2 regions of the Mesorhizobium sp. WSM4817 genome follow, and region 1 is predicted to be linked to the other one. Evidence: riboswitches for the same ligand, from Rfam matches in the RefSeq annotation. Region 1 holds a riboswitch; the other holds the start of a gene.
What was found. A riboswitch is a leader RNA that binds a small molecule or an ion and turns the genes downstream of it on or off. The one in region 1 is predicted to bind thiamine pyrophosphate.
Positions count from the first base shown of each region.

Region 2: it holds a riboswitch for thiamine pyrophosphate, as region 1 does, so the genes downstream of both, thiC (phosphomethylpyrimidine synthase ThiC) here and thiB (thiamine ABC transporter substrate binding subunit) in region 1, are expected to answer to the same signal.

Region 1 covers NZ_JBVVQQ010000018.1:37,231-45,036, reverse strand. Annotated here, with positions in the region: gene AC0L2K_RS22855 (RNA polymerase factor sigma-32) at 1-599, shown strand, start outside; gene AC0L2K_RS22850 (M48 family metalloprotease) at 831-2,258, opposite strand; gene thiQ (thiamine ABC transporter ATP-binding protein) at 2,550-3,320, opposite strand; gene thiP (thiamine/thiamine pyrophosphate ABC transporter permease) at 3,317-4,936, opposite strand; gene thiB (thiamine ABC transporter substrate binding subunit) at 5,029-6,042, opposite strand; TPP riboswitch at 6,086-6,199, opposite strand; gene AC0L2K_RS22830 (thiamine diphosphokinase) at 6,302-6,946, shown strand; gene AC0L2K_RS22825 (ABC-F family ATP-binding cassette domain-containing protein) at 6,948-7,806, shown strand, end outside.
Region 2 covers NZ_JBVVQQ010000002.1:452,135-459,940, forward strand. Annotated here, with positions in the region: gene thiC (phosphomethylpyrimidine synthase ThiC) at 1-1,678, opposite strand, end outside; TPP riboswitch at 1,779-1,895, opposite strand; gene AC0L2K_RS04800 (ABC transporter ATP-binding protein) at 1,978-3,618, opposite strand; gene AC0L2K_RS04805 (ABC transporter permease) at 3,615-4,538, opposite strand; gene AC0L2K_RS04810 (ABC transporter permease) at 4,542-5,456, opposite strand; gene AC0L2K_RS04815 (ABC transporter substrate-binding protein) at 5,539-7,047, opposite strand; gene kdgD (5-dehydro-4-deoxyglucarate dehydratase) at 7,152-7,806, opposite strand, start outside.

The DNA of each region.
Region 1 (7,806 bases):
AGGTGCGGTTTTCGACCTATGCGACGTGGTGGATCCGTGCCTCGATGCAGGACTATATCCTGCGCAACTGGTCGATCGTGCGCGGCGGCACCAGTTCGGCGCAGAAGGCGCTGTTCTTCAATTTGCGGCGCCTGCGCGCCCGCTTGGCGAACGGTGCCGAGCCGATCTCGAACACCTCGCTCTACCGCGAGGTGTCGGTGGCGCTTGGCGTCTCCGAGGCCGACGTGGCGATGATGGACTCGCGCCTTTCGGCCCCGGATAGTTCGCTCAACCAGCCGCTCGCCGACGATGCGGGCGCCACAGAGCGAATGGATTTCCTGGTTTCGGACGATCCTTTGCCGGACGAAGTCGTGGGCGACACGATCGATGTCGAACGCCGCTCTATCTGGCTGAAAACCGCGCTCGGCGCGCTCAATGCCCGCGAGCTCAGGATCATCGAGGAACGCCGGCTGAGCGACGAGGGCGCGACGCTCGAAGCCCTCGGCGAGGCGCTTGGCATCTCCAAGGAACGCGTCCGCCAGATCGAGGCACGCGCCATGGAAAAGCTCAAGATAGCGCTGGTGAAGCAAAACCCCGAGTTTCTGGCGACCGCCGCCTAGGGGTGTGTTGCGATTCAGGTTAGGACGAGTCGGAGTCGAAGACGGGCGCGAAGCGACCAAACCAGGTGGTTTCCGAGAACCGGAGCGGAGCGTACATAAAGTACGTGAGCACCGGCCTACGCCGGCCGTAGCCTTACTGCCGCGACCGCTCATGAGTGCTCCGGCCGGCGAAGGTCGGAAGCGCACGAAATTGCCGTTTGCGGGCCGGCATCACCTGAATATCGACACACCCTATCTGTCGGTGATGATCTTGACCTTGTCGCCGGCCGAAACGGCTGCGCCGGGCGACATTGCATTGAGCACCCTGAACAGGTCGAGCTTGCGGTCGACGCCGACCATCTGCGCCGCGAGCGAACCCATGGTCTGTCCGGGCCGGACCGTGACGACGCGGATATGCAGCGGCTTCAGCGCTGCTTTTTCGGCCGCGCTCAAGATCCGGAACGAGCCGCTGACCGAGCGCGCCACCGCATCCAGCGAGGTGCTGGCGGAGGGGGCTGCCGTCAGCAGCCGGTAGACCTGGCCGCCGGCGCGGATCACCGCGATGCCGAACTGCCAGCCCTCGGCGCTGGCATGCGCCGTCGCCGCCTCGTTGCCGTTGATTGTTTCCTGGCGCACGCTGCTTTCGTCGAGACCGGCCACCCAGCCGCTGCGGAGGTAGTCGGTCAGCGATCGGTTCCTGTCGATCGAGACGCCGTCGAAGCGGATCGCTATGTCGCCCGGCCCGGTTGCCGTCACCGCCGCGGCCGAGTTGTCGATGATGAAGCCGTCGGGCACCGAGAACGACACGCCGAGCCCCGGATGCAGGAAGGTTTCGCCACGCACATAGCCTTCCTCCGGCGTGTCGCCGTAGAGCAGCCCGTCTATGCCGGCGAGGAAGGCGTCGCGGTCGCGCGTGCCGACGCCGGGCGCGCCGAACTGGCGGGCGTGGCGCTGCGCCAGATCGATGCGTTGCGGCGTGTTCGGGTGCGTTGCCAGGAAGTCGAGGCTGGCGTCGGTGGCGCCGCTGATCGAGCGGAAATCGGTGTAGGCCGACATGGACTGCAGGAAGCGGCCGGCGGCAAACGGATCGAAGCCCGCCTCGCCGATCGACTTGATGCCGATGCCGTCGGCCTCCAGCTCCTGATTGCGCGAGAACTGGGCAAGCCGCAGCTTGCCGCGGATCAGTGCCGCCTTGGCGGTCGGGCTGTCGCCGAGCACATCCGAGACGACTTTTGTCGCAAAGCCTTCCTCGGCCTCGAGCTGCTGGCGCTGCAAGCCGTGGTTTGCAGTGACATGGCCCATCTCATGCGCGATGACCGCGGCGAGCTCGGCCGAATCGTTGGCCAGCGCCAACAGGCCGCGCGTGATGTAGAGATAGCCGCCAGGCAATGCGAAAGCGTTGACGTTGGGCGAATTGAGGATCGTGATGCGGTAGGTCTGGCTCGGGTTGGCCGAAACCACCGTCAGGCTGCCGACGACTTTGGCGACCATGCGCTCGAGCTTGGGATCGGAATATTCGCCGCCATAGGTCGCGAGGATGCGCGGATGCTGCGCCTTGGCCATTTCGGCGACCTTGCTGTTGGCGGCAACATTGTCGACGGTGACCGGTTTGCTGGAAGGCTGGAAGCCGGATTCCTGAACGTCCGGAGGCGTGAACATCTGGCAGCTTGCCAATGCCATGGCAAAGCCGGCCAGCGCCAGGAAGCGCGCCAGCGGTTTCCTTCTCACTCTGTCTGTGCCGGTCGGCAGAACAGCTTCCTTTCGGCTCTCAGCACATGGCCCGAAAATCGGGCATCGATTTTCAGATCATGCGCAAAATCAACTGCCACAGCGTCCTTCGAGCCCACGAGCGCGGATGGCACCGTAGTGGCAAATCACAACCTATGCCGGACCAGTATCGGAGGACCTAGCCACACTACTTTGACCTTGGCAAGCAAACGCCACATCGCCTGAAGCCGGTTTGGCCGTAAATTATGTCCGCTTCCGGGCAACATCTCGTGATCCTGCGCCAAACGGACCTGCACCGATATAGCGCCGAAAGGCTTCCGGTCCAGCCTTGGTAAAAAAATCGGCGACAGTCCCGGTTGCGGCAACCGTGCCATTGTCCAGGAACACCATGTCCTGGCCGATACGGTGGGCGTCCTCCGGCTGATGGGTGACGAACAGCACCGTCATGCGCCGCTCCGCTTGGAGGTCGGCTACCAGATCGAGCATGTCGTCGCGCAAGGCCGGTCCGAGCGAGGCGAACGGTTCGTCGAGCAAGAGCACCGGCCGGTCGCGCACCAGGACGCGGGCGAGCGCGACGCGCTGCCGCTCGCCGCCGGAGAGTTCGCGCGGCAGGCGCCGTTGCTTGCCGGCAAGGCCGACGCGCTTGAGCGCCCCGGCGATTGCAGCGTGGTCGGCCTCGGTCAGCCTGAGCGATGGCGAGCGGCCAAGGCCGACATTTCGTTCGACCGAAAGATGGGCGAAGAGATTGTTTTCCTGGAACACCATCGACACTGGCCGCGCCGAAGGCGGTTTGCCGCCGACTTCGCCGCCACCGATCAGCACGCGGCCCGATCGCGGCGTCTCGAAGCCGGCCACCAGGTTGAGCAGTGTCGATTTTCCCGAGCCGCTCGGCCCCATGATGGCGGTGATCTTCGAGGCGGCGAACTCGACATCGAATAAAAACGGCGCTTCGCCATAGCTGAACGAGACCTTTTCCAGCCGCACAGCCGTACCGTTTTCGCTGTTGAGCATCATGATTTTTCTCCCCGTCCCAGCCAGTCCGCGGCCAGGACAAGCGCGAGACAGACGAGGCCGAGCAGCAATGCCAGGCCGGCCGCGTCCATCGTGCGGTAGCTGCCCATGCGGGCCAGCAAGAGATAAGGCAGCGTCTGCAGGGAGTCGCTGCCAAACAGGGCAATGACGCCGAGATCGCCGAGCGACAAAGCCATCGCGAACGCGAAACCGGTGGCGAGCGGCCGCCGCAGCGACGGCCAGTCGACCAGCCGGAAACGATTCCAGCCCGAAATGCCAAGCAGCAAACAGAGCCGCTCGTGGCGTTCGCTCGCCGCATCATAGCCGGGGCGAATGGCGCGGATGGCAAACGGCATCGCCATCACCGCATTGACGGCGACGACCATGACAGGGGCGATGGCAAAGACGTCGCTGACGGTCCGCAGGAGCAGGAACCAGCCGGCGCCGATGACGACGGGCGGCACGACGAGGACGAAGCCGGCGCCGGTATCGGTGGCGTATTCGAGCAGCGTCCTGGCGCCGACGCGACGCCTCAAGGCCAGCGCCCGGCGTGCCATGACCAGCGACAGCGACAGCGCCACTGCAAGCAGCGCCGCCAGCAAGGCGAGCACGGCGCTGGTCAGCGCCGCTTGCCGCACCGCGCTCTCGCCCGCCAGCCGGCCGAGATCGGCGCCAAGGCCTGACGTCACCGTGGCCGCCATCGGCCCGGCGACGAACAGCAAAGCGAGGATGATCAATGCTGCGTTCAGCACGGTCTCGGCGGCGCCGGCCGAAAGATAGCGGCGCGAAGCCACCGGCAGGTTGGCGTCGCCGACGGTATTGGCGCCGAGCCGCATCAATGCCAGCACGACGACGAAGGTCAGCGCGATCTGCAGCACTGTCAGCGTCACCGCGCGGGCAGGATCGAAATCGAAACGCAGCGCCTGGTAGATGGCGACCTCCAGCGTCGTCGCACGCGGCCCGCCGCCCAGCGTGAGTACGATGGTAAAGGATGTGATGCAGAGCATGAAGACAAGCCCGGCGACGCCCGGCAGCGCCGCGCGCAGCGTCGGCCATTCAATCAGCCGGAAGGCGGGCCTGGCGCCCATGCCGAGTTGGCTCGCCAGCCGCCACTGGTCGGCCGGCACTGTCGCAAGCGCTTCGAGGAACAGCCGCGTCGCCAGCGGCAGATTGAAGAAGACATGGGCGACGAGGATGCCGGACAGGCCGTACATGCCCGGCCAGCCCTGACCGCCGATCGCGCTGAGCACGCCGGCAAAATAGCCTGCACGGCCATAGAGTGCCAGAATCCCGAGTGCTGCGACGATGGCCGGCAGCGCGAGCGGCACGGCGAAGAGCTGCAGGATCAGGCCGCGACCAAAGAAGCGCGGATGCCGCGACAGCGCCCGCGCCACGAACAGCGCTGGCACGACGGAGAGCAGTGTCGACAGCAATGCCTGCCACAACGTGAATCGGGCGACGCTGAAGAGGTAGGAATCGAAGGCCGACGCGGCGCCGGACGGATCGCGGGCGCCTTCGACGATGAGCCCGGCGAACGCGCCGCCGATCAGCAGCGCAACAGCGGCAAGCGCAATTGTGCCGGCGGTGACGCGGGGGTCGGCAGGATATCCGGTACGCATGCCGCCCTGCCTAGTTCAACGATCGTCGAAGCAGAAAATATGGCTGAGGCCGAGTTCCCGGCGCCGTAGAGTGATCATCTCTCAATCACAAGCTACTTGCTCATCACCGACAGCCATTCGTCGACCCAGGCCTTGCGGTTGGCGGCGACCTCTTCGGGGCTTAACAGCAACGTCTTGGTCGGCTTGACGAGCTTGTCGAAAGCCGGATTGAGCGGCTTCTCGGTCTTGCCGGCAGGGAACATCCAGTTGGTCTCGGGAATGACATCCTGGAATTTCGGCCCGGTCATGAAAGTCAGGAACTGTTTCGCCAACGGGTTCTTCGCACCTGATTTGGTGATGCCGGCAACCTCGATCTGCAGATACGCGCCCTCGTCGAAGGACGCTGCCTGATAGCGTTGGGTGTTTTCGGCGACCATGTGATAGGCCGGCGACGTGGTATAGGACAGCACCATCGGCGCCTCGCCCTTGGTGAACAGGCCGTAGGCCTCGCTCCAGCCCGGCGTCACGGTGAGCACCTTTGCCTTAAGCTTGGCCCAGGCTTCGGGCGCCTTGTCGCGATAAACCGACTTCACCCACAACAGCAGGCCGAGACCGGGCGTCGAGGTGCGCGGATCCTGAATGACGATCTTTTCATCGGCATTGCCCTCGACCAATTCCTTCAGGCTCTTCGGCGGCGTCTTCAGCTTTTCGGTGTCGTAGACGACGGCGAAATAACCATAGTCGAACGGCACGAAAATATCGTCGCTCCAGCCGCCCGGCACCTTGACGTCGATGACGGCACCATGCGGCGAAAACAGGCCGGTGGCCTTGGCTTCCGCCGTCAGATTGGTGTCGAGGCCGAGCACGATGTCGGCCTTGGTCGCGGCCCCTTCCAGCCTGACGCGGTTGAGCAGGGCGACGCCGTCGGCGACCGCGACGAATTGGAGAATACAGCCGCATTCGGCCTCGAACGCCTTTTTGACCGCCGGGCCTGGACCCCATTCGGCGGTGAAGCTCTCATAGGTATAGACGGTGAGTTTTTCCTGCGCGGATGCCGACCCGGTGCCGGCGAGAACGGTCGCCGCGAGCAGCACTGCCGAAACAAGTGTGTATAAAAACGTGCGCATCGGCGCCTCCTTCGTTGGCGTTGAAGGGAATTGAGGCGTCGGCTTGTCCGAAACGTCTAATCCCTCCGCCGGTACAAACCGGATCAGGTTCAGCGGGTTGGCAGGTTGCCTCTCAGCCGGTCCGCGAAGATCGCGTCCAGCACCCCGTTAGAGCGCTTCGACACATAGGCCCGGCCCATCTGCGGCGCAAGCGGAAGTTTGCCGGGCATCCGGACCGCGGCCTTCCGTATCGCAAGCAGGGCTGGTAAGGGCCACGCATATGAGCAAATTCACCATCCTGCTTGGCGGCGACCTTATCCGCACGCCGCTGCTCGACCGCCAGGTCGAAGGCACGCGTGTCATCGCCGCCGACGCCGGCATCAGCCATGCCCGGACTCTGCGCCTGACGCCGGAACTCTGGGTCGGCGACTTCGATTCGGTGCCGGCGGATTTGCCGGACGAGCTCGCCGCCGTGCCGCGCCAGGTGTTTCCGGCAGAAAAGGACAAGACCGACGGCGAACTGGCTATCGCCGCCGCGCTCGAACGCGGCGCGACCAGCCTCGTGCTCGCCGGCGCGTTCGGCGGCAAGCGCACCGACCACGCCTTCCTGCACCTGGCGCTCGGCGTCCGGCTGGCCGAGGCAGGGACAGAGGTGCTTTTGACCAGTGGCGCACAGGAAGGCGTGCCCTTGCTTCCCGGAAAGGCCGGCTTCGACTACGCCGACGGCACGCTGTTTTCGATTCTCGGCTTCTCCGACCTTGCCGGTCTGACCGTGACCGGCGCCAAATGGCCGCTGAACCATGTCGAGGTGGCGTTCGGCTCGTCGCTGACCATTTCCAACGAGGTCAAGGGCCGGCTCGAAGTCGCGCTGGGCAGCGGCCGCGCGCTGTTGCTCGCCCATCCATTCCCCCTACCTGAAAGCTGACATGGCGCCGCCGCTTCTCAATCTCGACGGGATAAAACTGACCTTCGGTGGCACGCCGCTGCTCGACGGGACGGAACTGACGGCGTCGGCGGGCGACAAGATCGCTCTGGTCGGCCGCAACGGCTCGGGCAAGTCGAGGTTGCTGAAGATCGCTGCGGGATTGATCGAGCCGCAGGATGGCGAGGTGTTCCGCCAGCCTTCGGCAACAGTGCGCTACCTGCCGCAAATGCCCGACATGGATGGTTTCGCCAGCGTCCGCGCCTATGTCGAGGCGGGTCTCGGACCCGCCGACGATCCCTACCGCGCCACCTATCTGATGGAGCATCTCGGCCTGTCCGGCGAGGAACGGCCGAACGATCTCTCCGGCGGCGAAGCCCGCCGTGCTGCCCTGGCCCGCGTCATGGCGCCGGAGCCCGACATTCTCCTCCTCGATGAGCCGACCAACCATCTCGACCTGTCGGTCATCGAATGGCTGGAGGAGGAACTCGCCCGCACCTCTTCGGCGCTGATCGTCATCTCGCACGACCGCCGCTTCCTCGAGCGCGTGTCGCGCGCCACCGTCTGGCTCGATCGCGGCCAGACCCGCAGGCTGGACAAGGGCTTTAGCCATTTCGAGGAATGGCGCGACACCGTTCTGGAAGAAGAAGAGAGCGAGCAGCACAAGCTTGGCCGCCAGATCGTGCGCGAGGAGCACTGGCTGCGCTATGGCGTGACGGCAAGGCGCAAGCGCAACATGCGCCGGCTCGGCGAATTGCAGACCATGCGCCAGCGCTTTCGCGGCCATCGCGGCGCCGAGGGTGCGGCGACGATGGTGGCCAGCGAAGCCGCCGAATCGGGCAAGCTGGTGATCGAGGCCAGGA
Region 2 (7,806 bases), on a different contig from region 1:
TCGGCCCGCACATCGAGCAGAAATGCGCCAGCTTGTGCGCCTCCTTCGGCAAGGTCTCGTCGTGGAAGGAGCGCGCGGTTTCGGGGTCGAGCGACAGGTTGAACTGGTCTTCCCAACGAAACTCGAACCGCGCCCTCGACAGCGCATCGTCGCGGAGCTTCGCTGTCGGATGACCCTTGGCGAGGTCGGCGGCGTGCGCGGCTATCTTGTAGGTGATGACGCCCGTCTTGACGTCGTTGCGGTCGGGGAGACCGAGATGCTCCTTGGGCGTGACATAGCAGAGCATCGCCGTGCCGTACCAGCCGATCATCGCAGCGCCGATGCCTGAGGTGATGTGGTCGTAGCCGGGTGCGATGTCGGTGGTCAGCGGCCCAAGCGTGTAGAAGGGCGCCTCGCCGCAGACTTCGAGCTGCCTGTCCATGTTCTCCTTGATCTTGTGCATCGGAACGTGGCCTGGCCCCTCGATCATGACCTGGCAATCCTTGGCCCAGGCGATCTTTGTCAACTCGCCGAGCGTTTCCAGTTCGGCGAACTGCGCCGCGTCGTTGGCGTCGGCGATCGAGCCGGGACGAAGGCCGTCGCCGAGCGAGAACGACACGTCGTAAGCGCGGCAGATGCCGCAGATTTCCTCGAAATGCTCGTAGAGGAAGCTTTCGTGGTGATGATGCAGGCACCATTTCGCCATGATGGAACCGCCGCGCGACACGATGCCGGTGACCCGGTCGACCGTCAGCGGGATGTAGTGCAGCCGCACACCGGCATGGATGGTGAAATAGTCGACGCCCTGTTCGGCCTGTTCGATCAGCGTATCGCGGTAGATTTCCCAGGTCAGGTCCTCGGCGATCCCTCCGACCTTCTCAAGCGCCTGGTAGAGCGGCACGGTTCCGATCGGCACAGGCGAATTGCGGACGATCCATTCGCGGATGTTGTGGATGTTGCGACCGGTCGACAGGTCCATGACGGTGTCGGCTCCCCAGCGGATCGCCCAGACCATTTTTTCGACCTCTTCGGCCATCGACGAGGTGACGGCTGAATTGCCGATATTGGCATTGATCTTGACCAGGAAATTGCGGCCGATGATCATCGGCTCGCTCTCCGGGTGGTTGATGTTGGCGGGAATGATAGCCCGTCCGCGCGCTATCTCGTCGCGCACGAATTCCGGCGTGACGAAGTCCGGGATTGCCGCGCCGAAAGAGTTGCCGTCGCGCTGCATCCCGCCGCGTAAGCTCTCGCGGCCGAGATTCTCGCGAATGGCGACGAACTCCATTTCGGGGGTGATGATCCCGGCGCGCGCATAGGCAAGCTGCGTCACCGCTTGGCCCGTTTTTGCCTTTAGCGGCCGGTGGCGCACGGGAAATTCCGGCGTCAGGCGCTCACCTGACGCAAAGCCGTTGTCCTCCGGCCTGACACTGCGGGCATCGTGGAATTCGACGTCGCCGCGCACCGTCACCCATTCATTGCGAAACCTGGCGAGGCCCTTTTCGATGCTGGTTTCGACAGTCGGGTCCGTATAGGGGCCGGACGGATCGTAAACGGTGACAGGCGGTTCGCCTGCCGTCGGATGGACGGCGATTTCCCGCATCGGCACCCTGATCTGCGGGTGAATCAGGCCGGGTTTGTGGATTTTCCTTGAGGCGGGCAGCGGTCCCGTCGACACGGCGGGGGAAATGGCATTCATTTTGAGGCTCCTTTGCTCATGCATTGGAGACCCAGTTCTGTGCCGGAAGGATGAAAAGACGCTTCTGCCTGCCTGCTTACAGGTTTTCGGGCATGGACTCCGCAAAGCGCTTGCACCGTCCCTACGCCAGTATGAACTGGATCAGGTTCAACGGGTCACTGCGCCGCGAAAGCCAGCAGTATCTCAGCCCCTTGCCGGGACCCCCCTGGTGAATGGGTCAAATTGAGCGGGCGATCGCCATTTTGTCAAGCGCATTCGGCCCATCAATCGGCAACGCTTGCTGGGCGCGCGCGGACGAACTATTGAGCCTGCGTTAGCCATTTGGGCTGCGGCACGGCCTGCAGCAGGCTTTGCGTATAGTCGTGGCGAGGCGCCCCGAACAGCGCCGCGGTTTGGCCTTCCTCGACAATCCTTCCGTCTTTCATGACCATGATCCGGTCGGCGAAATGGCGCACGATCGGCAGGTCGTGGGTGATGAAGATATAGGAGAGGCCGAGCCTCGTCCTGAGGTCGGCCAGAAGGTCGATCACCTGCGCCTGGATAGAGACGTCGAGCGCCGAAACCGCCTCGTCGCAGACGATCAGTTCCGGCTCGCTGGCAAGCGCGCGCGCAATGGCGATGCGCTGCCGCTGGCCGCCGGAAAACTGATGCGGGTAGCGCTCGGCGTGCTCCGGCAGCAGCCCCACCAGTTCCAGGAGCTCTGCCACGCGAGCCTTCCACCTGTCCTTCGGCAGGATATCGCGGTGGATCACCCAGGGCTCGGAAATGATCGAATAAACGCGCATGCGCGGATTCATCGATCCGTATGGGTCCTGGAAGACCATCTGGACCTTGCGCCGAAACGCCATGAGGCGCTTTCCATTCATGTCGAAGATGTTCTCACCGGCAAAGACCGCGCTGCCGGCGCTTGGCGCGTTCAGCCCCAACAGCATGCGCGCGACGCTCGATTTGCCGGAGCCGGACTCGCCGACGATGCCGAGCGTTTCTCCTCTCCTGACCTCGAAGCTTATGTCGTCCACCGCCTTGAACGTCCGCTTGCTGCTAAAAGCTCCGGAAGCAAGCTCATAGTGCTTGGTGAGATGTTCCACCTTGAGCAGCGTCTCGCCGGCGATCGCCGTCGAACGCCTGTTCGGCGCCTCCGCTGCGTTGCCGTGGGGCAGGGCGGCGATGAGGCGGCGCGTATAGGGGTGCTGCGGATTGCTGAAGACCTCCTTGGCGATGCCTGTCTCGACGACCTTGCCGCCGTTCATGACGATGATCCGGTCCGCCATGGACGCGGCGACTTCGAGGTCGTGGGTGATCATGATCAACGCCATGCCGGTTTCGCGCTGGAGATCGCGCAGCAGATCGAGGATCTGCGCTTGCACGCTGACGTCCAGGGCAGTCGTCGGCTCATCGGCGATCAGGATGTCCGGTTTCAACGCGATCGCCATGGCAATCATCACGCGCTGGCGCTGTCCGCCCGAGAACTGATGCGGATAGAAGTCGACGCGGTTTTGCGGCTCTGGAATGCCGACGCGCCGAAGCAGTTCTATCGTCTTGGCGCGTGCGCCCTTGCCGCTCTCTGCGCCGTGGCTCTCATAGACCTCCTCGATCTGGCGCCCCACCGTGTAGACCGGGTTCAAATAGGCGAGCGGATCCTGAAAGATCATCGCAATCCTGCGGCCGTTGATGCTTCGGCGCGCCTCGGCACCGAGGCCTGACAGTTCGACGCCATCGAAGAGGCAGGAGCCGGCCACGATGTCGCCTGGCGGACAGTCGATGAGATCCATCACCGTGCTGGTGCTGACGCTCTTACCCGAACCGCTTTCGCCGAGGATCACCAGCGTCTCGCCACGGCTGACGTGGAAAGAGACATCGTCGACGGCGCGTATCGGTTCATCGTCCGAAAGAAAATCGACGGTCAGACACTCCACCTTGAGAATGGTCGCGTTGCTCATCGGGCAGCTTTTCGCAATGTCTGAAGGCGCCAGCGTTGCTGCGGATCGGCGACGGTGCGCGCCCAGTTCGAGAGGATGTTGAGCGACAGCGTCGTCAGCATGATTGCAAGGCCCGGCCAGAATGCGATCCACCAGGCGGTGGCGAGATAGCCGCGGCCGTTTGCGACCATTGCGCCCCAGGTGAAGTCGGGTGGCTGAATGCCGAGGCCAAGGAAACTCAGCGCCGATTCCGACAAAATGACGGTCGCGAAATCAATGGCTGAAATCGTCACCAATGTCGGCAGGACCAGGGGGGCGATGTGCCGGATGATGATCCGGGCCGGCTTCGCGCCCATGGCTCGCGCCGCGCTGACGAACATGCGCTCGCGCAACTCCAGCACTTCCGCGCGCGCCGTTCTGAGGTAGATCGGCATGCGCGTCACGGCGAGAACGATCACCAGGTTGGTGATGCTCGGACCCAGCGTGTAGAGCACGATGAGCGCCAGCAGCAGCGAGGGAAAGCTCATGACGACATCGGCGAGGCGCAGGATGAGATGGCTGTACCAGCGCTCCGAATAGCCCGCTATCAGGCCCAGCGTTCCACCGACCAGCATCGACGCGAACACCGCCGCCGCGGCAATGCCGAATGTGTTCTGCGCGCCGACAATCAGCCTGGCCAGGATGGGCCGGCCGAGGGTGTCGGCGCCAAGGACGTAGATCCAGCCACTGGCCAGCGAGAACGGGGCAAGATTGCGCTGGCGCAGGCCCAGCCGCGAAGCGGCATCGCCCACCAGCCACGGGCCGAGGACCGCAGCGAGCACGACGATCACCAGGAAAATGGCGGCGGCGAGCGCAAGCCTGTCGCGCTTCAAATAGGCGAAAAGCACGCGGCCGCTGCCTGGAACGGCCGCCGGCTTGATGTCGGGGGTGATGATCGTCATGGCTCAGTACCGGATGCGCGGATCGAGAGCCGCGTAGAGGAGGTCGATCGCGATGTTCAGGATGAAGATGGCGGTTGCCGTCACCAGGATGGTCGACTGGACGACGGCAAAATCGCGCTGGATGATCGAATCGATCATCAACTTGCCGATGCCGGGCCAGCCGAATATCGACTCCACGACGACGGCGCCGTTGACGAGGCTGGTCGCCAGGTCGCCGGCGACCGTGACGACGGGCAGCAGCGAGTTGCGAAGCGCATGGCCGAAGATGATCTTCTGCCGCGGCAGGCCCTTGGCCCTTGCGGTCTTGATGTATGGAGAGGCAAGCGCCGACAGCATGGTTCCGCGCACGACCTGCACCAGGAGACCGAAAGGGCGAAGCATCAGCACGAAGGTCGGCATGATCCAGTGGACCCAGGTGCCGGTGCCCGATGTCGGCAAAAGCCCGAGCCCCACGGCGAAGACAAGGATGCCGACGATGGCGACCCAGAAATCCGGCGCGCTTGCGCCGGCCAGCGAGACGAGGCTGGCGATACGGTCGAAGATGCTGCCTGGCCACGCGGCCGCCAGCGAGCCGACAAGGATTGCCAAGGCGGTCGACAGCGTGATCGCGACGACGGCCAGCTTCAGCGTTTCCGGGAACGCCTCGAGCGCGACCTGCATCGCCGAGCGGTTCTGGCGCAGCGATTCACCGAAATCCAGCTGCAGCAGATCGCGCAGATATCCCAGAAACTGCCAATGGATCGGCTGATCGAGGCCGTTCAACCGCGCGAACGCGGCCCGAGCTTCTGCAGTCGAGTCCAGAGGCAGGTACAAGGCGGAAGGATCGCCGGTGAGCCGTGTCAGGAAAAAAACCAAGGTCAAAAGACCGATGACCGACAGGATGCTGTGCGACGCCCGGCGTCCAAGATAGATTATCATTTCGGATGCCCTTCGGCGGATATCGACGGAGGCAGCGGGTCAGGGGGCGCAGGGCGACGACCGCCTGGCACCCCCGTATCGCTCAGTCTTTGATGGCGATATTGGCCAGCGGTATTTCGCTGTTGGTGGTGATATCGGGCTTCCATTCCAGCCTGGTGCCAACCCGGGTATAGCCGATCATGTGGAACATCGGGATGTCCGCCACCACTTCGTTGCGGGCCTTGCCGAAGATCGCCTTGAAGCTGTTGGTGCGGGCTTCGCCGGTCGCCGCCAGTGCCTCGTCTATCTGCTTGTCGAATGCCGGATCGGCCAAGGTCGAGTAGCTGCCGCTCGATCGATAGAAGATCGGCACCGTGAAGGCCGCATCGCCCTTGTTGTTGTCATGCATCATCTGCAGAAGATTGGGGCCGCGCTCCGCCGGGAACGGCTTTTGCAGATAGCGCAGCCAGTCGGCGACATCGAGCATGGTCAGCTTCACGTTGAGGCCGGCATCCTGCCACATCGTCATCATCGCCTCCATCGCTTCGGCGCCGTTCGGATAGATGCCGTTTCGCCCGATGAGCTTGATCTCGGTGTCGACCGCGACGCCCGCCGCGCGCGCCTCTTCGATAAGCTTTTTCGCCTCTTCCGGATCATACGACCAAGGCTCGAGCGCATCGTCATGGCCGTTGATCCCGGAGACGACCATCTGCGACGCACGCTTGACGTCGTCGCCGAACAGCTGGGCAAGGCCTTCCCAGTCGATCGCCAGGTTGAGCGCCTTGCGCACGCGCAGGTCGTCGAGCGGCGGCTCGGCGGCATCGATGCGGATGGCGGTGGTTTCGGAGTTCAGGTAGGCGAAATCCGTCTCCGGATTGCTGGCGTCCTGGATGGCAATCGACGGTGTCAGGTCGGCTTCCCCGGTCTCCACCATGGCGGCTCGAATCGAGGATTCGGGTCGCCAGACATAGGTTGCCTTGGTGATCTGCGGCTTGTTGCCCCAATAGCCGTCGAACGCGTCCAGCACCACGGTCTGCGGGGAAAAGGTCGACAGCGTGAACGGGCCGGTGCCGACCGGATCGTTCACCGCCTGGTCGACCGGCGTCTTCGGCGAGACGATCATGACCACGCTCAACAGCGTCGGCATGATGGGCTCGGGCCTGTCCGACTTTATTTCGACGGTCAGCTTGTCGAGCGGCGTCAGCGTCAGTTTGGCATCGCCGAATTTCGCAATGTTGCTGCAGGTAAGCTTGCCGCTGATCATCCTGTTGATGGAGAAGACGACCGCATCCGCATTGAGTTCGGTTCCGTCCTGGAATTTGACGCCTTCGCGCAGCTTGATCCGCCAGGTGGTCGGATCCACGCTGGTCCACTCGGTCGCCAGTTTCGGCTGGGGCTGTCCGCTGTTCGGATCGATGACGGTCAACGATTCAACTACGTTTTGGCTGAGTATCTGGCCGACATTGGTGATGATGGTGCCGCAGGGCTCCAGATTGGCCGGCTGCTCCGGCAGGACGATACGGATCTCCTGCGCCGCTTCCTGTGCGACGGCCGATGGCGCGGCAGCGGTCATCATTGCGACAGCTGCAATCGTATGAATGCTTCTGTTCATGTCTCTCCTCCCTTGTTCTTCCATTTGGGATCTTCCGTTTTGGCTGTCGCACGAGACGATCCTCCTCATCCCGTGCTGCCGACAACTTGCCGATCTCGCGGCGGCTAGGCGGCGATCTTCTCGATCAGTCCGCGCAGCGCGTCTTTCTCCTGCGGCTTCAGATCCGTCAGCGGCGGCCGAAGCGGGCCGGGTGTTCGTCCGATGAGTTCGACGCCTGCCTTGATGATCGACACCGGATAACCTTGCTCGCGATCGCGCAGAGCCGCGAAGGGAAAGAAGAAGCTGTGCAGGATTTCTTCCATTGCAGCGCGATCACCTGTCCGCATCGCCCTGTAGAAGCGCTGTGCCAATTCCGGCACGAAATTGAAGACCGCGGAGGAATAAGTCGTCACGCCGGCGCCGTTGAAGCCCTCGGCAAACAGCTCATGCGTGGGCATGCCACCGATGTAGCAGAGCCGATCGCCGAGCTTTGCAGTGACGTGGCGGACAAGATCTATCTTGCCTGTGCCGTCCTTGAACCCGATGAGGTTTGGGCACGCGTCAGCAAGGCGGGCGACCGTGTCGGCATTGGCGACCGAGTTCGCACGGTTGTAGATGATGACGCCGAGGCCGGTGGACTGGCACACGGCCTTGACATGCCGAAAAATCCCCTCTTGCGGGGCCTCCATCAGATAGTGAGGCAGAAGCAGGAGACCGTCGGCTCCCGCAGCCTCGGCGCGGCGGGCGATTTCCGTGGCGAGCGCCGTGCCGTAACCGCAG